DNA from 2 places in the Xanthomonas albilineans genome. Region 2 is predicted to be linked to the other one. Evidence: predicted binding sites of a transcription regulator. Region 2 holds the regulator's gene; the other holds the start of a gene.
What was found. The regulator FliA, encoded in region 2, starts transcription of late flagellar genes. The targets are predictions, from matches to a motif close to TAAAGTTTNNCNNNCNNNGGCCGATAA.
Positions count from the first base shown of each region.

Region 1 (10,486 bases), 930 kb from region 2:
GCCGCGGCGCCAGCGCCGGCACCGACCAGCGCCTACGATCCGCTCGCCCTGTTCGCCCCGCTGCAATTGCCGCAGCCGGCCACGGCCTACCGCAGCGGTGGCGGCGTTCCTGGACCACTGTATTGGCAGAACCGTGCCGACTACGCATTGCAAGCGACGCTGGACCCGGCCACGCATACGCTCCGAGGCCAGGAAACCATCACCTACAGCAATCGCAGCCCGGATACGCTGGATGTGCTCTGGCTGCAGCTTGACCAGAACTTCTATCGTGCCGACGCGCGTACCCGCAGCCTGCATGCCGCGCGCGCCGACCGACCGACCACCGATGGCGACCGTATTGCCAGAGTAGAACTGGAACAGGACGGCAAGCGCGTGCCGGCGACCTTCCTGATCGACGACACCCGTATGCGCGTGGACTTGCCGCAACCGCTCGGTAGCGGTAAGGCGCTCAAACTCCACATCGACTATGCCTATACCGTGCCCGGCATCTGGGGTGGTCGTACCGCAGTCACCTCGACGAGCGACGGGGACATGTACGAGATCGCACAGTGGTATCCGCGCATGGCGGTGTACGACGACCTGCGCGGCTGGGACACGCAACCCTACCTGGGTGCGGAGTTTTACTTGGAATACGGCGATTTCGACTACGCGGTGACGGTGCCGTGGAATTATCTGGTTGCCGGCTCCGGCGAGCTGGTGAATCCCACGCAGGTATTGACTGCCACGCAGCGCCGGCGCTTGGCGCAAGCCGCTGCCAGCGATCGTACCGTGACCATCCGCGGCGTCGACGAAGTCGGCGACCCGGCCAGTCGACCCAGCGCCAGCGGTACCCAGACCTGGCGCTTCCATATGGACCACACCCGCGACGTCGCGTTTGCCGCCTCGCCGGCGTTCGTCTGGGACGCCGCGCGCATCAACCTGCCGCAGGGTCGGCATGCGCTGGCGATGTCGTTGTACCCGCGGCAGGGGATGGGTGCCGACAAGTGGGGCCGATCCACCGAATTCGTGAAGGCGTCGATCGAACATTTTTCGCAGTGGTATCCGTATCCGTGGCCGGTTGCGGTCAATCTCGGCGGTCATGGCGCCGACATGGAATATCCCGGCATCGTCTTCGAGGACATGCACGACGGTGGCAAGCAACTGTTCTGGATCACCGCACATGAACTGGGACATGGCTGGTTCCCGATGATCGTCGGCTCCAACGAGCGTCGCCATGCGTTCATGGACGAAGGTTTCAACACTTTCATCGACGTCTATGCTTCCGACGCGTTCAATCATGGCGAATACGCGCCCAAGCGCGACGGCGAATATGCGCCCAATGGCGGTAACCCGGTGGACGAGATCCTGCCGCTGCTGGCCGATGCGCAGGCACCGACGTTATTCGCCCATGCCGATGCCACCAGCGAGGCTTATCGCCATCCATTGATCTATTTCAAGGCCGCCCTGGGGCTGGTGCTGCTGCGCGAACAAATCCTGGGGCCGGCGCGTTTTGATCCGGCATTTCGCAAGTACATTGCCACCTGGGCCTACAAGCACCCGACGCCGTCGGATTTCTTCCGGCTGATGGAAAGCGAATCCGGCGAGGATCTGGCCTGGTGGTGGCGCGGTTGGTATTTCAACAACTGGCAACTGGATATGGGCGTGCAGGCTGCCACCTATGTCGATCACGATCCGGCCAAGGGCTTGCTGGTGACCTTGCGCAGCCGGCAGAAGCTGGTGATGCCGGCGACCTTGCGCATCGATTTCGCCGACGGCAGCCATCTGGATCAGCGCGTGCCGGTCGAAACCTGGCTGCAACAGACCGAGCCGCAGATTCGCGTGCCGAGCACGCAGAAGGTGCTGCATGTGACGCTCGATCCCGACCACGTGTTGCCTGATGCCGACCGTCGCGACAACCGTGTCGACAGCGTGAGCTGAGTCGATGGGAGGGGCTCCTGTGCTGGGTCGGAGTCTGAGGCAGCATTGCGCCACCGCGCAAGCGCGGTAACTCTGCCCTAAAGACGAATAGTGCGCATTTGGACTGGCTAAAAAACGTCGCGAGTCGCTGTTGGGTGGGCGGAGACGGCACATGCGAGGGGCGCACCGTAAAGGTGATGCATGACGATTCCGAGCACTCCCTGCTCCCGCCATGAGAGCGAGGCAGCAGTTTTGTTGGCGGCTCTTACCCGATGGGCATCGTCGGGTACGGCATCGATGTGCTTGTCATCTGAGTTCTGCGCGTTTTTTCGTCGGTGTCGCCGGCATTACGGACGCGGCACAAAGTGCGCGAAGGTGTGTCCTGAGTTGTCGTTGCCCGTCTTCTGAGCATGGTATGTATCTTCTTGTTTCCTCCTGGGAGGCGAACGTTGGGATGGGGACAGTTTTTCCGTAGTCACGATGGCGTGCGCGATTACTGGGTCTGGCCCGTGTTGCTTGCCGATCACCTGGCATCGACTCCAAGTCGATGCCATAGGTATTCACTATGGAAATTTAATTTTCTGATTTAATTGTGAATTCAATCACAAGTCTTTACATGCATCCTCATTTGTGTGAGTGGTGGCAAAACATATGCTCGATTGCGCATAAAGAAGCGACTGGATGTGCCGTTACAGCCAACGATGACAAGCGCAGCATGCCGCCGATGCGGTGGGCATGAGGCGTGTTCGTGTTTTCGCTCTCCACCCTGCCTGGCCGGTAAGTCAGGCAATGTGCTGCGCGATCTTCGAGCGTTGTCAGGACTCCTGCCATTCTTTTTAGTTGGTAACATCCTCATGATCCGGTTCCTGCAACGTTATAACGTCGGTACGCGGCTTTCTTCGGCTTTCGGTGTTCTCATCCTGCTGTCCTGCGCACTCGTCGTGGCAGGCTTGATGACGTTGAGTCAAGCACGTGGAATGATGGATACCATCGTCAATCGCAGAATGCAGATTCTCGATTACATGAGCGAAATGCGTAATGCCAGTGCGCTGATCGCGATCAATCTGCGCAACATCGTGCTGCCCACTACCGATGAAGAGAATCGCCAATTCGCCGATGTCATCGAACAGCAGCGCCGTTACTACACTGAAATCCACGACAAGCTCTACGCGATTCCGGTGACCGAACAGGTCGCGGCGGATATGCGCAAACGGATCGACGACACCTACGCAAGCACCCGTGAGGTCAATCAGCAGGTGATGGACCTGGGTCTGGCCAATAAAAGCGCCGAGGCGCTTAAAGTGCTGATGACGCGTGCGGATCCAGCGACCAAGCAGTGGCAGGAAGCGATCAATGTGTATGCGAATCGGCAACGTCAACGTGGTGCCGCCGCTTACGCGGCCGCGAAAGTGTCGATGGACCTTGGGCGCAACCTGCTCATTGCCGGTGGTGCTCTCGTGGTACTGATCAGCAGTCTGCTGGCCTGGTTGATCACGCGGAGCCTGACTGTGCCGTTGAATCGCGCGACCCGCGCCGCTGAGGCGATTGCATCGGGCAAGCTGGATAACGACGTGCGGACCGATGCCAAGGACGAAACCGGCCGGCTGTTGATCGCGATGGATGGCATGCAGCAGCAATTACGCAGCCTGATCGGTGCGCAGTTGGAAATGGCCAAGCGCCACGATGCTGGCGAGGTCAGTCACCGTATCGATGCGCAGACGTTCCCCGGCGATTACGGGCGGATGGCGGCCGAGACCAATGCGCTGGTGTCCTCGCATCTGGCGGTCAAGACCAAGCTGGCGCAGATCATGGGGCGCTATGCGATCGGCGATCTGAGTCAGGACATGGATCGCCTGCCGGGCGAGGAAGCGGTGTTGAGCAAGACCATGGACGAAGTGAAGACAAACCTGTCGGCGATGAACGGGCAGATCAAGCAACTGGCTTACTCGGCGGCGCATGGCGACTTCGCCGCGCGCGGGGATGCCGAGCGCTTCCAGTACGACTTCCGGGTGATGGTGGAGAGCCTCAATCAACTGATGTCCACCGCAGATGGCAATCTGCAGTCGTTGTCGGCGTTGCTGCAGGCGATTGCGGCGGGGGATCTGACCGCGCGCATGCGTGGCGATTTCCATGGTGTGTTCGCGCAGATGCGCGACGATGCCAATGCCACGGCCGAGCAACTGGCCAGTATCGTCGGGCGCATCAAGCAGTCGGCCGGTTCGATCAACGCCGCCGCCAGCGAAATCGCCACAGGCAACGATGACTTGTCGCAGCGCACCGAGCAGCAGGCGGCGAGCCTGGAGGAAACGGCCGCTTCGATGGAAGAGTTGACCTCCACGGTGAAACAGAACGCGGAGAATGCACGCCAAGCCAACCAGCTCGCTATCAGCGCCGCGTCGGTGGCCTCGCAGGGCGGTGCGGTGGTCGATCAGGTGGTGCAGACCATGAGCGGCATCGATACGGCCTCGAAGAAGATTGCCGACATCATCAGCGTGATCGATGGCATCGCGTTCCAGACTAATATTCTGGCGCTCAACGCGGCGGTGGAAGCGGCACGCGCGGGCGAGCAGGGGCGTGGGTTTGCGGTGGTGGCGACCGAAGTGCGGACGTTGGCGCAGCGCTCGGCGAATGCGGCCAAGGAGATCAAGGGGTTGATCGACGACTCGGTCACGCGTGTGGCGGAAGGGTCGTTGCTGGTGGATCAGGCAGGCAAGACGATGCAGGAGATCGTGTCCTCGGTGCAGCGGGTGACCGACATCATGGGCGAGATTTCGGCGGCCTCGCAGGAGCAGTCGGCGGGCATCGAGCAGGTGAACCAGACGGTGACGCAGATGGACGAGAGCACGCAGCAGAATGCGGCGTTGGTGGAAGAAGCCACGGCTGCGGCGCGTTCGATGGAGCAGCAGGCGGTGGAGTTGAGTCAGGCGGTGGCGTTGTTCAAGCTCGATGCCTCTGCGGCGATGCCGCCGCGGCAGGGCAGGGCGTCGGTGGCGTCTGTGGTCAAGCCGGTGGCGGTAGCCCTGCGGCGCGAGCGACCGGCGGCGGCAGTGGAGAAGGATTGGCAGGAGTTCTAAGCATGCCTTGGCATGCAGGGATGGCGCCGCACGCGGTGCCATCCCGCACGTTGTAACGGATGCCGCATGCGCTGTGCCTGCGGCCTTGCGTGTCGTGCCGATGCCAACGCGATACCTGGATGTTTCCGGAGCAGGCATACACCCGGATTTCACGAAAATCGACCGATTCGGTTCGGCGCCTTCGCTGATATAAATTTTTTATATTTGTGAATGAAGTAAAAATGACCATGCTGTGGCCTATTAAGTCTGCCTGAGAAGCGCCGATATCTCGGTCAAGCATCGTGAGTTGGCTTGCCTATAGTTGGTAGATATAAAAATTTTTGGCCCATTATTTTTGCATTTACGTATAGATGCGGGTCCAGTTCACTCAGGCGCTGGAATTTCACGCGATTCCTGGGCGATGAATTGCGTACTTCCCCTTATCAGTGAGAGTCCTTCATGGTCGCCTTCCTTCAACGCTATAACGTCGGTACACGTCTCTCCACGGCGTTCGGCATCCTGATTCTACTTTCCTGCACGCTTGTCGTCGCCGGACTTATCACCCTCATTCAGGCGCGTGGGCGGTTGGATAGTATTGTCAATCGCAACATTGCGGCAATACGTGCATCCAGCGAGATGCTCGACTCGAGTTCGGCCGTCGCCATCAATATCCGCAATATCGTGTTGCCGACCTCTCAGGAGGACAATATCCGTTTCTCCAAAGTGATCGTCCAGCAGCGCGCGCGCTATCTCGCAGCGCGCAAGCGGTTGAGTGAAATTCCCAGTGACGCGCAAAGCCGTGCCAAGTTGGAGGAGATCGACCGCACGCGGGCGATGTCAGTCGAGGTCAATAACCGCGTCATCGATCTGGGTATGAACTACAAACCGGAGGCGGCGCTGGATTTGATGATGGCCAAGTCCGTTCCGGTGGTGCAGAAGTGGCAGGATGCCATTGCCGCCTATGCGGATTTGCAGGCCAAACTTAGCAGCGATGCCTATGCCTCGGCGAGCGAGTCGATGGACCGTGGTCGCAATTTACTCATTGCCGGTGGTGCTCTCGTGGTGCTGGTCAGCAGTCTGCTGGCCTGGTTGATCACGCGCAGTCTGACCATGCCGTTGAATCGCGCGACCCGTGCCGCCGAGGCGATTGCATCGGGCAAGCTGGATAACGACGTGCGGACCGAGGCCAAGGACGAAACTGGCCGGCTGTTGATCGCGATGGATGGCATGCAGCAGCAATTGCGCAGCCTGATCGGTGCGCAGTTGGAAATGGCCAAGCGCCACGATGCCGGCGAGGTCAGTCACCGTATCGATGCGCAGACGTTCCCCGGCGATTACGGGCGGATGGCGGCCGAGACCAATGCGCTGGTGTCCTCGCATCTGGCGGTCAAGACCAAGCTGGCGCAGATCATGGGGCGCTATGCGATCGGCGATCTGAGTCAGGACATGGATCGCCTGCCGGGCGAGGAAGCGGTGTTGAGCAAGACCATGGACGAAGTGAAGACAAACCTGTCGGCGATGAACGGGCAGATCAAGCAACTGGCTTACTCGGCGGCGCATGGCGACTTCGCTGCGCGCGGGGATGCCGAGCGCTTCCAGTACGACTTCCGGGTGATGGTGGAGAGCCTCAATCAACTGATGTCCACCGCAGATGGCAATCTGCAGTCGTTGTCGGCGTTGCTGCAGGCGATTGCGGCGGGGGATCTGACCGCGCGTATGCGTGGCGATTTCCATGGTGTGTTCGCGCAGATGCGCGACGATGCCAATGCCACGGCCGAGCAACTGGCCAGTATCGTCGGGCGCATCAAGCAGTCGGCCGGTTCGATCAACGCCGCCGCCAGCGAAATCGCCACAGGCAACGATGACTTGTCGCAGCGCACCGAGCAGCAGGCGGCGAGCCTGGAGGAAACGGCCGCTTCGATGGAAGAGCTGACCTCCACGGTGAAACAGAACGCGGAGAATGCACGCCAAGCCAACCAACTCGCTGTCGGTGCCGCGTCGGTGGCCTCGCAGGGCGGTGCGGTGGTCAGTCAGGTGGTGCAGACCATGAGCGGCATCGATACGGCCTCGAAGAAGATCGCCGACATCATCAGCGTGATCGATGGCATCGCGTTCCAGACCAATATTCTGGCGCTCAACGCGGCGGTGGAAGCGGCACGCGCGGGCGAACAGGGGCGTGGGTTTGCGGTGGTGGCGACCGAAGTGCGGACGTTGGCGCAGCGCTCGGCGAATGCGGCCAAGGAGATCAAGGGGTTGATCGACGACTCGGTCACGCGTGTGGCGGAAGGGTCGTTGCTGGTGGATCAGGCAGGCAAGACGATGCAGGAGATCGTGTCCTCGGTGCAGCGGGTGACCGACATCATGGGCGAGATTTCGGCGGCCTCGCAGGAGCAGTCGGCGGGCATCGAGCAGGTGAACCAGACGGTGACGCAGATGGACGAGAGCACGCAGCAGAATGCGGCGTTGGTGGAAGAAGCCACGGCTGCGGCGCGTTCGATGGAGCAGCAGGCGGTGGAGTTGAGTCAGGCGGTGGCGTTGTTCAAGCTCGATGCCTCTGCGGCGATGCCGCCGCGGCAGGGTAGGGTGTCGGTGGTCAAGCCGGTGGCGGTAGCCCTGCGGCGCGAGCGACCGGTCGCGGCGGCGGTGCTGGAGAAGAATTGGCAGGAGTTCTAAGCATGCCTTGGCATGCAGGGATGGCGCCGCACGCGGTGCCATCCCGCACGTTGTAACGCACACCGCATGCGCTGTGCTTGCGGCGTGGCGGCGGTAGCCACTGCCCGTGCCGTGCGTGGCTGGCGGCGGCTGCAATCCGCATGACAGCGCGGTTTGCTTTGCGGGCCTTGAGTCGTCGCTGACAACGCAGGGCTCGATTGCCAGTGTCGGCAGTCTGATTCACTTGGCAATCCAGGCCAGATGCGCACGTCGCCGCGACGACGTTGTATCGTGTTGGGTCTTCGCCTGTCGATTGCACCGATGCCGCATCCATCCGCGCCTGTCCGTCCTGCCGCCGCCGTGCCCTTGCGCCATGCGCTGAGGCCGCGGCAATTGATCATGATGGGATTGGGCAGCGCGATCGGCGCCGGTCTGTTCCTCGGCTCCGGCGTCGGCGTGCATGTCGCCGGGCCGGCGGTGTTGATCTCCTATCTGGTCGCCGGTGCGCTGGTGATCATCGTGATGAATGCGCTCGGCGAAATGGCCGCAGCCAAGCCGGCCAGCGGTGCGTTTTCGGTGTATGCCGCCGACGCGATGGGCCCGACCATCGGTGCGACCTTGGGTTGGTTGTGGTGGCTGCAGTTGGTGATCGTGATCGCCGCCGAGGCGGTGGGCGCGTCTGGGTTGCTCGCGACGGTCTGGCCGGTGTCGGTCCCACTGGTCGCACTCGGGTTCATGGTCGTGCTCACTGCGATCAATTTGCTGGGTGTGCGCAGCTTCGGCGAGTGCGAGTTCTGGTTTGCCATTCTCAAGGTGGCGGCGATCCTTGGCTTCATTCTGGTTGGCGTGATGTTGCTCGCCGGTTGCTTGCCGGGAGTGGTCGCGCCGGGTTTGTCCAATCTCATCGGCAACGGCGGGTTCGCGCCCAGAGGCATCGCCGGCATCGCTGCGGCGCTGCTGGTCGTGGTATTCGCCTTCGGCGGCACCGAGATCGTGGCGGTGGCGGCGGCCGAAACCGCCGACCCGGAGCGCAGTATCGCGCGTGCGATCCGGACCGTGGCCTGGCGGATCCTGGTGTTTTACATCGGTTCGCTGAGCGTCATCGTCGCGGTGGTGCCTTGGCAGAGCGGGGCGCTGGCATCGCCATTTGCCGCGGTGCTGCAGGCGGCCAGGATTCCCGGCGCGGCGACTGGCATGACCTTGATCGCCGTGATCGCGCTGTTGTCGGCGCTCAATGCCAATCTGTACGGGGCCTCGCGGATGATCTTCTCGTTGGCGCAACGCGGGGAGGCACCGCGTCTGCTGGCGCTCGCCAGCCGTCAGCAGGTGCCGTGGCTGGCGGTGCTGGTCAGTGTGTCGTTCGGGTTCGTCGCTGCGATGCTGGAGCTGCTGTATCCCAACCGCGTATTGCCGGTGCTGCTCAATATCGTCGGCGCGACCTGCCTGCTGGTGTGGACGATTTCGCTGGTATCGCAGTTGATCCTGCGCGCGCGTGCCGATCGCATCGGCACGCGGCTGCCATTTCGCATGCGTGGCTATCCGCTGCTCACCGTATTGGCGTTGGCGATTCTGGCGCTGATTTTCGTTCTGTTGGTGGTGTCGCCGGATACGCGCGGACAGTTTCTGTCGATGGCGGCGCTGACCGCGGCAATCGCCTTGGTCAGTGGTGTGGCGCGACGGTGGCGTGCCCGCTAGGGCCGCGGCTCAGCTTAGGAGCAAGCGCGCACCCAACGCGCACAGCAGTGCTGGGGGCATCACCAGTACGCCGACTTTGAGAAAGCGCCAGAAGCCGACGTCCTCGCCTTCGCGGCGGATCGCGGTCAGCCACAGGATGGTCGCCAACGAGCCGGTGATCGACAGGTTCGGGCCCAGGTCCACGCCGATCAACAGCGCATCCACCACCAGTTGCGGCGGCTGCGCCTGGGCCACGGTGGTGCTGGCGATCAGCCCGGCGGGCAGGTTGTTCATCAGGTTGGAGCCGAATGCCAGTAACGTTCCGGCGATGCCGGCGGTGGCGTGCGGCGCGTGCGCGGCGGCGGCGGTCAGGCGCTGTGCGAGCAGGCCGATCACGCCGGTACGCGACAGCGCTTCGACCAGGACGAACAGGCCCGCGACCAGTGGCAACACCGACCACGACACCGCCCTGGCTATCGGCAGCGGCGATTGCCGCCCGCCCAGGCAGACCACGCCCAACGTGGCCAGGCCGGCCAGGCAGGTGGGCAGCCCCAGGTCCAGGCCCACGGCGGAGACACCCACCAGCAGCGCGGCGGTGGCGAGAATGCCGACCAGTGCGAACGTGCCGCCACGGGGCAATGGCAGGGTGTCCACACGCTCGGCACAGCGTCCGGTCAGATCCTTGCGTTCGGCCCAGCGCAGCATGCAGAAAGTCACCCCGATCGCCAGCACCGACGGCAGCGCGAACGCGGCCATCCAGGCGCGCAGGGTCGGCATCTGGCCGCCGTACAGCACCAGATTGGCGGGGTTGGAGATCGGCAACACGAAGCTGCCCGCGTTGGCGATCAGCGCGCAGGCGAACAGCAGCGGCAGCGGCTTGGCCCCGGACTTGCGGGCGGCGGCGTACACCGCTGGGGTCAGCACCACCGCAGTGGCATCGTTGGACAGAAATGCCGTGACCACGATGCCGACGCCGAACACTAGCGCGAACAGCCGCCGGGTCGAGCCGCCAGCCAGGTTCACCGCGTGCATCGCAACCCAGTCGAACAGGCCCTCGGTGCGTGCGGTTTCCGATAGCAGCATCATGCCGATCAGGAACAGATACACGTCCAGTCCCTTAAGCACCGCCTGCCACGCTTCACCGCCCGGCATCAGCCCCAGTGCCATCAGCAGCAGCGCGCCACCGATCGCCCAGCACGCCTCGGGCAATT
Region 1 covers NZ_CP046570.1:2,481,590-2,492,075, reverse strand. The annotation lists gene XaFJ1_RS10440 (M1 family metallopeptidase) at 1-1,917, shown strand, start outside; gene XaFJ1_RS10435 (methyl-accepting chemotaxis protein) at 2,751-4,970, shown strand; gene XaFJ1_RS10430 (methyl-accepting chemotaxis protein) at 5,409-7,622, shown strand; gene XaFJ1_RS10425 (amino acid permease) at 7,923-9,296, shown strand; gene XaFJ1_RS10420 (arsenic transporter) at 9,306-10,486, opposite strand, start outside.
Region 1: XaFJ1_RS10430 (methyl-accepting chemotaxis protein) is a predicted target of FliA. The motif match lies at 5,211-5,237, and genes of this name have one in related genera.

Region 2 (10,486 bases):
AGTTGGCGCAGGCGTCAGCGCCTGCTGGGACATGATGCCTGCCAGTGCGGGATCGGCGTCGGCCTCGGCCAGGACTGCGGCGGCGATTTGTTCGGGAGTCGGGCCAGTTGACGCAGGTGTCAGCGCCTGCTGGGACATGATGCCTGCCAGCGCGGGATCGGCGTCGGCTTCGGCCAGGACTGCGGCGGCGATTTGTTCGGGCGTCGGGCCGGCTGGCATGGGCGTTGTCGTATCGGCAAGAGGCGTTGCGGGTGGTAGCGTGGTGTTCTGCGCTGCGCTGATCGTGTCGTGCAACAGACCTTCCAGATAGTCGTCGATGATGTCTGGAGTACTCATGCGGCTTGTTCCATCTGCGTCGCGTCGTTGGCCAGCAGCCATTCCAGCGCGCGCCGATAAGCGGCCAGGCCGCGACCGGGATAGTCACCGGGAACGCCAGCGATGGTCAGTGCCTTGACGTTACAGATCTTGGTGTCTACCGGAATCGCGTCTTCCCATACCCGTTCGCCATAGCTGTCCTGCATCTGCCGCAGGGTTTCGTTGCCGGCGCGGGTACGCTTGTCGAACAGCGTCGGCAGGATCGATGCGGGCAGGGGGCGGCGACGCGAACGCTCGACCATGTCCACGGTGCGGACCATGCTGGCCAAGCCATGTAGCGCCAGTGGCTCGGCCTGGGTTGGAATGATCACGCGATCGGCAGCGGCCAGCGCGTTGATCATCAATAGGCCGAGGGTCGGCGGACAGTCGAGCAGGATGTAATCGTGCTGTCCTGCATGCCGCGCCATGGCCTGCTGCAACGCCAGGCCCAATCCTGGCTGGTTGGCGCTGCGTCGCTCCAGCGTGGCCAGCGCGGTTTGCCCGCAGACGAAGCTCAGGCGTTCGATAGCGGTGGTGTGGGCAAGCACGGACAGTTCACTGGATGGGGTGGCGAAGAGATCCACCACGCCAGCCGGTTGCGGTTCCTGCGGCACATCGAACGCTCTGGTCAGCGAAGCGTGCGGATCGAGATCGAGCATCAACACGCGGTGGCCGAGCATGGATAGGCCACGGCCTAGTGCCAGCGTACTTGTGGTTTTGCCCACGCCACCTTTTTGGTTGGCGATCGCCCAGATACGCATCAGTTCACTCCTTCAATGGCGGCAGGGACTGCCCGGTGGCTGCCGGCGTTGCCGGTGGCCGCCGTGGCGGTGGGTATCGAGGTAGTCGACGCGGCGACGGCACTGAAACGCTCTGACGTCGACGGCGCGTTGTTCGTGCCATCGCCGGAATCGGCCAGAATGACCAGCACCACGCGGCGGTTGGCATTGCGTCCGCTTGCGGTATCGTTGCTGGCGTGCGGGCGGAACTGGCCATAGCCGATCATCGACAGCCGTGAGGGTTGCAGCCCCTGGTCGGCGAACAGATGCACCACACTAGCCGCGCGCGCCGCCGAGAGTTCCCAGTTGGATGGGAACTGTGCAGTGGCGATCGGTGTGTTGTCGGTATAGCCCTCCACTCGTACGCCGTTGGGGACGCTCGCCAATATCTGCGCGAGCTGTGCCAGGGTCGCATGTGCGCTCTGATCCAGTGTTGCAGAGCCGGAGCCGAACAGGATGTCGCTGTTGATCTCTACTTCGATCCACAGCCCGGAGCGGTGCACGGTGATCAGCTTTTTCTGGATCAGTGGCGACAGTGCTGAGTCAAGTCGTTCGGCAATGCGGTCGAGCTGTTGCTGCGCGCGTCGCAGTTGCTGTTCGTCACGTAGCGCATCGGCGGGGCGTGGCAGCGATGTTGCTGGCAGCCGGTTCGGATCGAGAATGGACAGAGCCGGGCTGGATTGGATTGGCGTCGCTCGCGCGTCGCTCTGGCCTTGCAGCGGCTGTTCGCCCACTTGCACCGGGTGCATTGTCTGCGCTGTGCCACCGAAGGCTGCGTTCATCGCGTTCGCCATGACGCGATACTTGGCCGCGTTGACCGTGGACAACGCGTACATCACCACGAAAAAAGCGAGCAGCAACGTCATCAGGTCGGCGTATGGGATAGCCCATGCCTCGTGATTGGTGTGCTCGTCTTGGAAATGTTTGCGGGCCATGTGCGACTCAATGCAGGAATCCGGCCAGTTTCGCTTCGATGTTGCGCGGATTTTCGCCCTTGGCAATGGCGATCAACCCTTCGATGAGCATTTCGCGCTCGCCGCTGCTGTGCTTGATCACGCTTTTGAGTTTGCTGGCCATCGGCAGGAACAGCAAGTTGGCCGAAGCAATGCCGTAGATGGTGGCGGTGAAGGCAGCGGCGATACCCTGGCCGAGCTTGCTCGGGTCAGCGAGATTTTTCATCACTGCGATCAGCCCCAGCACCGCGCCGATGATGCCCAGAGTCGGCGCGTAGATGCCCATGCCCTCGAATACCTTGGCCGCCGCTAGATCGCGGTGCGCCTGGCCTTCCAGATCGATCTCCAACATGTGCCGTATTGCATCGGGCTCGACGCCGTCTACCAGCATCTGTAGTCCCTTGCGCACGAATGAATCCTGCTGCTGGGGCAGTTCCTGCTCCAGACCGAGCAAACCCTGGCGTCGTGCGATATTGCTCCACTCCACGATTTGTTGCAGTACCGCCTGACGGTTGTTCGGTGGCGGCTGCAGGATCCACTTCGCGATCTTGAATGCGCGCCGGAACACCATCGGCGGCGTTTGCACCAGGATTGCCGCGAAGGTCCCCACGATGACGATGACGAACGCAGCCGGCGACCACAGCGCCGAAATCCCGGCACCTTTGAGAATGCTGCCGCCGATCAGCGAAATAATCGCCAGCAGCAGGCCGATGAGACTGAGTTTGTCCATGCAGGAGGTATCGGCAAGGGAGCGGGGGACTTGATGGGCAGCCTGGATCGGAGACTTAGACGTGCCGGAACGTGAGATTACGAAAGCACAAATATTTCACTTAAAAAGTGCAAATGTCCTGGGCAGGACGTTGCGATTACATCTTCAACATCTTGCAATTTGCTTCATCAACGCGTTTGACAATGGTTTGGGCGTGGGATGCGATGCTGTCGTCCCGAGCCCTCAGCTCTTCAGGCCATCCACATCCAGAATCAATGCCAGACGGCCATCGCCGATCAGTGTGGCGCCGGCATACCCGGACAGGCCGCGCAGGGCGCGCGGTAGCGGTTTGATGACCACCTCCTCGCGACCGCGGACCTGGTCCACCACTAGGCCCATACGCGATTCGCCAGCCTGTAGCACCACGATGGTCAGCAGTGGTAGTTGTGGGGCGTCGACGTTGAGCCACTGGCGTAGGTCCACCAGTGGCAGCGTATGTGACTGCCGATCGAGTACGGCGCGGCCGTCGAACCAGCCCAGCGAGCGGCGTGGCGCATGCAGCACTTCGACCACACGCGCCAGGGGGAGTGCATAGACACTATCGCCGGCCTGCACCAGAAGGGTTGGCAAGATAGCCAGGGTCAGCGGTACGCGGATCAGAAAGCGGCTGCCGCGGCCCAGCTCGGATTGGATCTGGATTTGTCCGCTGAGTTCGCGGATACGCGACTGCACCACATCCATGCCGACGCCACGGCCGGAGATATCGGTGACTTCGGATTTGGTCGAAAACCCAGGCAGGAAGACCAGATGCAGACATTCCTCGGTACTTAGCCGTGCAGCGGCTTCCGGATCGATCAGGCCCTTTTCGCGCGCCTTGGCACGCAAGCGTTCTGGATCGATGCCGGCACCGTCGTCTTGCACTTCGATGCTGACGTAGTCGCCTTCTTGTTGTGCAGACAGGCGCACATTGCCGCCACGCGGCTTGCCGGTGGCTTCGCGTAGCGCTGGCGCCTCGATGCCGTGGTCGATCGCGTTGCGCACCAAATGGACCAGAGGATCGGCCAGTGCCTCGACCAGATTGCGGTCCAGCTCGGTGTCGGCACCAATCAGTTCCAATTCCACTTCTTTCTGCAAAGAACGGGCAACGTCGCGCGCGACCTTCGGGAAGCGCGAGAACACCTTGCCGACCGGTTGCATGCGTGTCCGCATTACCGCCGATTGCAGCCGGGCGGTGGCGATGTCCAGCGTGCTGACTGCACGATCAAGCTCTTCGTCGTGCAGGCGCGCACGCAGTGTCTTGAGTCGATTGCGCGATAGCACCAGTTCACCGATCATGTTGACGATGGCGTCCAGGCGTTTGGTGTCCACGCGCACGGTTTGTTCGGGTTCGCTCGTCTTTGCAGCCACGCTTGGCTTGGATGCCGGTGCGTTGGGTTTTGGACTTGGTGATGCGGTAAGTTGCGGTTTGGCCGCGGGCGCGGCACCGCCGTGCAGGTTGTCGAGTAGTGCTTCGAATTCGTCGTCGCTGATCAGGTCCGAATCGGCGCCAGCTCCTCCAGCGGGCATGCTGCTTTTACCGGCTGTTGCAGAAGTGGATGGCATCGCGGTTTCCTCGCCACCTGCGGCGAATTGCGCGATCAATTGTGCCGGCGCGCGTGGCGGCTCTTCGCCGCTGCTGAACGCATCCAGCATCGATTGCAGGTAGTCCAGCGATTGCTGCGCGGCGTCGAAGTGACGGGCTTCCAGCGTAGCCTGACCGGCACGGGCCATGCCCAGGGTCTCTTCGGCGGCATGGCACAACTCGACCATGGCGTTGATCGATAGGAAGCCGGCACCGCCCTTGAGGGTGTGGAAGCCCCGGAACACGGCGTTGAGCTGGTTGCTGTCATCAGGCGCCTGTTCCAGCGACACCAACTGTTCGCCTAGGCGGTCCAGGATCTCCTGGGCCTCGATGATGAAGTCGGCAGCGATGTCGTCTGATACGGCGCTCATGCGATTACAACCCCAATCCGGACAGCAGGTCGTCGGCGTCGTTTTGCGACACGCCGTGACGGTCCAGGCCAGGTAGGGCTGGGCCGGCCAAGCCGCCATCGGCTTTGCGTTCTTCCTTCGGCGGTAATCCCAGCGCGCCGAACCCTTCGTGCACACGGCGCACAATTCCTGCGACGCGGCGGATGATCTGTCCGGTCAGGTCCTGGAAGCTCTGCGCCAGAGCCATTTCGGTGAGGTTGTGGCGGATCTTGTCCAGGATCTCGCTCTGGTCGCCACTCAGGCCGCCGGCACGCAATTGTTCGGCGAGCGCACGGCATTCCTCGGCCAAATCCAAGGTACGGTGACTGGCTTGTTCGGTCATTGCCACCACGTGGTCCAGCCGCGAACAGGCGTCATCCAGTTCGCCAGCGTCGCTGGGCGCCACCGGCAGTTCGCCCAGTGCCTGGCCCAGGTCGCGCGCAAGTCGGCTCAGGCCCTGCATCATCGGGCGTGTGCGCCAGGCGGCGAGGGTGTCGATCTCCCGGCGCCAGCCGGCTTCGTCACCGCTTTCCAGTGCGTCCAGCGCACCTTGCAGGCGTTCGATCAGAGCAGTGCGTTCAGCAGTGACTTCCATCAGGCGGTTGCTCCCAGGCGCTCGAAGATCTTGCCCAACTTCTCTTCCAGCGTCTGCGCGGTGAACGGTTTGATGATGTAGCCGTTCACGCCGCACTGTGCCGCTTCGATGATCTGCTCGCGCTTGGCCTCGGCAGTGACCATCAGCACGGGTAGATGCTTGAGCTTGTCGTCGCCGCGAATGTTGCGCAGCAAATCGATGCCGGTCATGCCGGGCATGTTCCAGTCGGTGACCACGAATTCGAACGGCGCCGAGCGCAATGCGGCTAGCGCGCTGTTGCCGTCTTCTGCTTCGGCGGTGTTGGTGAAGCCAAGATCGCCAAGCAGATTTTTGACGATACGTCGCATCGTCGAAAAATCGTCCACGATCAAAATCCGCATGTTTTTGTTCACCGCTAACTCCCTAGGTTCTTATTCTTCGTCTTCCAGACCTGCGTCGGCGGCTTCGAATGCCTTCAGGCGTCCGCGCAACCGTACCGTGGCCTGACCGTGGATCTGGCACACGCGCGACTCGCTGACTCCGAGGACCGCGCCAATTTCCTTGAGATTCAATTCCTGCTCGTAGTACAGCGACAACACTAATTGTTCGCGCTCGGGTAGTTGCGCGATCGCTTTGCCAAGTTCGCGGCCGAATTCGCTGCGCTCGAGCATCTGCTGCGGATTGGGACCGCCCTTGGCGATGGTGTCCAGTTCCCCATGGTCCTCGATGCGCGATTCCAGGCTCAGTACTTGTCCGCGTGCGGCATCTTCCATCAACCGCATGTATTCGGGGAGCGGCATTTCCATCGCTGCGGCCACTTCGTTGGCGGCGGCGGCGCGACCGGTGTTTTGTTCAATCTTGCGGATCGCCGAGGCCGCGTCACGCGCGCGTCGGTGCACCGAGCGCGGCACCCAATCGCCACGGCGGATTTCGTCGATCATCGAGCCGCGGATGCGGATCGAGGCGTAGGTTTCGAACGAGGCGCCCTGGTCGGCATCGTAGCTGCGCGAGGCTTCGATCAGGCCGATCATCCCGGCCTGGATCAGGTCGTCGATCTCGACGCTGGCCGGCAGCCTTGCTGCCAGGTGATGGGCGATGCGCCGCACCAGGTCCGAGTGTTGCGCGATGTAGTCATTGGAACTGTTGCGCTGCACGGCGCGGTAGTGGGCTGCGGCGTTCATGCGGCTACTCCACGTTGGATGATGCGTTCGACGAAGAACTCGACGTTTCCGCGTGGGACAGTCGGTGCCTGCCAACGTGAAGTGCGCCGGGCGATATCGGCGATCGCCTGGGCCGAGGGGCTGGACGGGTAGGCTTTGACCACGGGCTGCTGGCGTTGCACCGCCAGTCGCAGCCAGTCGTCCTGCGGCACGCAACCGAGGTAGTTCAGCGACACGTCGCCGAGGAACTTCTCGCAGACCCGGCTGAGTTTTTCGTATAACAGGCGGCCTTCGTTGATGTCGCGGACCATGTTCGCGACGATCTGCAGCCGATCCATGCCGCGTTCGCGCGCGAGCACTTTGATCAGGGCGTAGGCGTCGGTGATCGAGGCCGGCTCGTCGCAGACCACGACGACTGCGTCCTGCGCGGCCTGGCAGAAGGTCAGCACGCTGTCGGTGATGCCGGCGGCGGTGTCGATCACCATGATATCCAGATCGCGCTGCAACTCGGAGAACACATTGACCAGGCCGACGTGTTGAGCGGGGGGCAGTTCGGCCATGTAACGGCGGCCGGAGGCTGCGGGCACCACCATCAGCCCGTTGGGCATGTCGATCAGGGCTTCTTCCAGCGTGCAACGCCCAGCGACCAGATCGGCCACCGTGAATCTAGGCGTCAAGCCCAGCAGTACATCGACGTTGGCCAGACCGAGGTCGGCGTCCAGGAGCAGGGTGCGCTTGCCCATATCGGCCAGCGCCATCGACAGATTGACCGAGATGTTGGTCTTGCCGACGCCACCCTTGCCACCGGTCACAGCGATCGTGCGCACCGGACCCAGCGGTTCGTTGCGCGTCGCCGATAGGGGAAACGCGTTGGTCAGATTGGCGTAATCACGCGACGGCATGGTTCTGCTCCGGAGTACAGGGCTTATCGGCAGCGCGCCGCAAATCTTCAAGGCGCAATACCAGGCTGGCGGCGTTGGCGCGGTGCAGGTCGTCCGGCACACGCTGTCCATCGGTCACCCAGGTGATGGGAAGGCGGTGGTCCACGACCACCGACAAGGCGCTGCCAAACCGTCCGGTTTCGTCCAGCTTGGTCAGGATGACGCCCTGTGGATCGGCGCTGGCGAACCGGCGTACGACTTCGTCCAGGTCGGAAAAATGGGCGTTGGTGGGAAGCACGAGCAACGAGCGGACGACTCGCGAGGCGCGCAACCAGTGCAGTTGCGCGGCCAGCGCACGGTCGCGCTGGCCCATGCCGGCGGTGTCGATCAGCACCAATTTGTAGTCGGCCAGACGCTGCAGCAGCTGCTGTAGCGAGGCATCGCTGTCGGCTTCGTGGACGGCGATCCCGAGCTGTCGGCCATAGCTGTGCAGTTGTTCGCGGCCACCGACGCGGACGGTGTCGGTCGTGACCAGAGCCACGTCGCGGGCGGCATTGCGCTCCAGGAAGAGAGAGGCCAGCTTGGCGATGGTCGTGGTCTTGCCGGCGCCGGTGGGGCCGATCAGGGCGATCACGCCGCCTTGCTCGAGCGGATCCAATGTCGCGATCGGCAGGCGTTTGGACAACAGGCCCAGCATCAGTCCGCGGCCGCGGTGCAGTTCCAGGTCGGCGGGAATTTGCATGACAACGTCGCGGGTGATGCCGCCGTCGAAGCCGTAGTCGTCCATTAATTCCAGCGCCTGGGCGCGTACTGGCGAACCGCGAAGGCGCTCGTCGGTGAGCCGATTCATTTCACGCTCGATCATCTGCCGCATCAGCGCCAGTTCGTCGCGTAGTTGCGTCAATTGTTCGTCGTTCTGCGGCGCCGGGAAGCTGGGAACCGCAGTGAGTGTGGTGACTGCCGGAATTTCGGCGTTCGTGATCGGGGCCTCGGGGACGAGGTTGGGCATGCTGGCTGGCGCCAGTGCCACGGCAGGTGGGGCTTCGTGCCAAGCTGTATCTGCGGCGGCGGAGATGGCGGTGGTGGCAGTGGGGAATGGTGTTGGCAGCGACACGTTGATCGGCGCGTTGCGGAACACATCCTCGGGAATGCTGCATTCTGCACTGGTCGGCGCCTGGACGGCTGTCCGTGGCGTGATCGTCGATGTCGCAGTGACGCGCTTGCCGAGCGGCAGCGCCGAGGCGGCGATGGCAGCGGGTTGTGTCAGCGACCGCTCCGACGTGGTGGCGATGGCATTGCTACGGCGCTCGCTGATCGCGGCCATCATCGCCATCGCCGAGTTGGGCCCTGCGGCTTTGTGGCGTGCGGGCCGTGGCGTTGCCGCTGCGGTGGTCGGACGTGGCGTTTCCTCTGGACGCACGGCGTCCAGGGCGCGTTGCACCAGTGCCTCGTCGTAGTTGCTGGCGGCGACGATCTCGATGCCTTCGTCGGTTCGCCGGTTGGACAGGATCACCGCATCCGGACCCTGCTCGTCGCGCACCATACGGAACGCTGTACGCATGTCGGGAGCGACGAAACGTTTGATTTTCATAGGGATACCTTGGCGCCGTGACGCGTGAGGGGGGGCGCGGGACTGAAAAATCGGCACAGACGCTGTTGTCGTTCCGAGCGGTGGTATGCGGGTGAGCAGATGTTCATATGTCCTGTCCGATTCATGCCTTTACACTTTTCCGAGTCCCAAGTGCCCGGGCCGGGTCTTTCAACTGATCGTTCCCACCAACTTCAACCGCTTGTCTTCCGGTACCTCGCTGTAGGACAGCACCGACAGCGAGGGGACGCTGTGGCGGACCAACCGTGCCAGTGCGGCGCGGACCTGCGCCGGCACCAGCACCACTGCCGGCTCATTGCGTGCTTCTTGCTTGCTGACGCAATCGGTCAGGCTCTGGTGCAGGCGTTCGGCCAATCCGGGTTCCAGCGCTGCACCGTTGCCCTGTGTGGAGTCTTGCAAGACACGTTCCAATTGCGGCGCCAGGGTGAACACCGGCAGTTCCGATGCCATCCCGGCGATCTCCTGGACGATGAAGCGGCCCAGGGAGTTGCGTACCGCGGCAGTGAGCGCCGCGGGTTCCTGACTCTGTGGGGCGTTTTCGACCAGTGCCTCGACGATCTTGCGCAGCTGCCGCACCGGGATCTTTTCGATCAACAGGTTTTGTAGCACGCGTACCACCACCGACAACGGCAGCGCCTTGGGGGTGAGGTCCTCGACCAGCTTGGGCGCGCTCTTGGCCAGGGTGGCCAGCAATTGCTGGACTTCCTCATGGCCAAGCAGTTCCGGGGCGTGCTCGCGGATCAGGTGGGAGAGATGGGTCGCGATCACTGTAGCCGGGTCGACCACGGTATAACCCATGGTTTCTGCCTGAGCGCGCTGATGCGGCTGGATCCACACCGCATCCAGACCGAACGCCGGGTCCTTGCCGGGGATGCCCTCGATCTTGCCCAGCGCACCGCCGGGGTCCAGTGCCAGTTCGCGATCCGGGTGAATGTCGGCGGTGGCCACCGGCACCCCATGCACCAGCAGGCGGTAGGCGTTGGCTTGCAATTCCAGGTTGTCGCGGATGTGCACCGGCGGCACCAGAAAGCCGATGTCCTGGGTCAGCTTGCGTCGCACGCCTTTGATTCGCGCCATCAATTCGCCGCCCTGGGTCTTGTCCACCAGCGGGATCAGCCGGTAGCCGACCTCCAGGCCCAACGGATCGATCGGTCGTAGTTCGTCCCAGCCCAATTCGGCATTGGCTTGCGCCGCGGCAGCCGCTGCTGGCGGCACTGCATCTACCGCGGCCGGTGGCGGTTGCAGGCTGCGCTTCCACATTTTCCAGGCCAACAGACCCAGGATCAGCGCCAGCGTCAAGAAAGCGACGTTGGGCATGCCTGGGATCAGGCCGACCAGGCCCATGATCGCCGCAGCCACCGCCAACGCTTTGTGTTGGCCGAACACCTGGCCCATCATCGAAGCGCCCATATCCTGCGAACGCGAAGCACGGGTGACCAGCATCGCCACCGCCGAAG
Region 2 covers NZ_CP046570.1:1,548,283-1,558,768, forward strand. The annotation lists gene XaFJ1_RS06520 (chemotaxis protein CheW) at 1-336, opposite strand, end outside; gene XaFJ1_RS06525 (ParA family protein) at 333-1,115, opposite strand; gene motD (flagellar motor protein MotD) at 1,115-2,068, opposite strand; gene XaFJ1_RS06535 (flagellar motor protein) at 2,076-2,816, opposite strand; gene XaFJ1_RS06540 (chemotaxis protein CheA) at 3,039-4,787, opposite strand; gene XaFJ1_RS06545 (protein phosphatase CheZ) at 4,792-5,400, opposite strand; gene cheY (chemotaxis response regulator CheY) at 5,400-5,792, opposite strand; gene XaFJ1_RS06555 (RNA polymerase sigma factor FliA) at 5,811-6,560, opposite strand; gene XaFJ1_RS06560 (P-loop NTPase) at 6,557-7,441, opposite strand; gene flhF (flagellar biosynthesis GTPase FlhF) at 7,428-9,011, opposite strand; gene flhA (flagellar biosynthesis protein FlhA) at 9,180-10,486, opposite strand, start outside.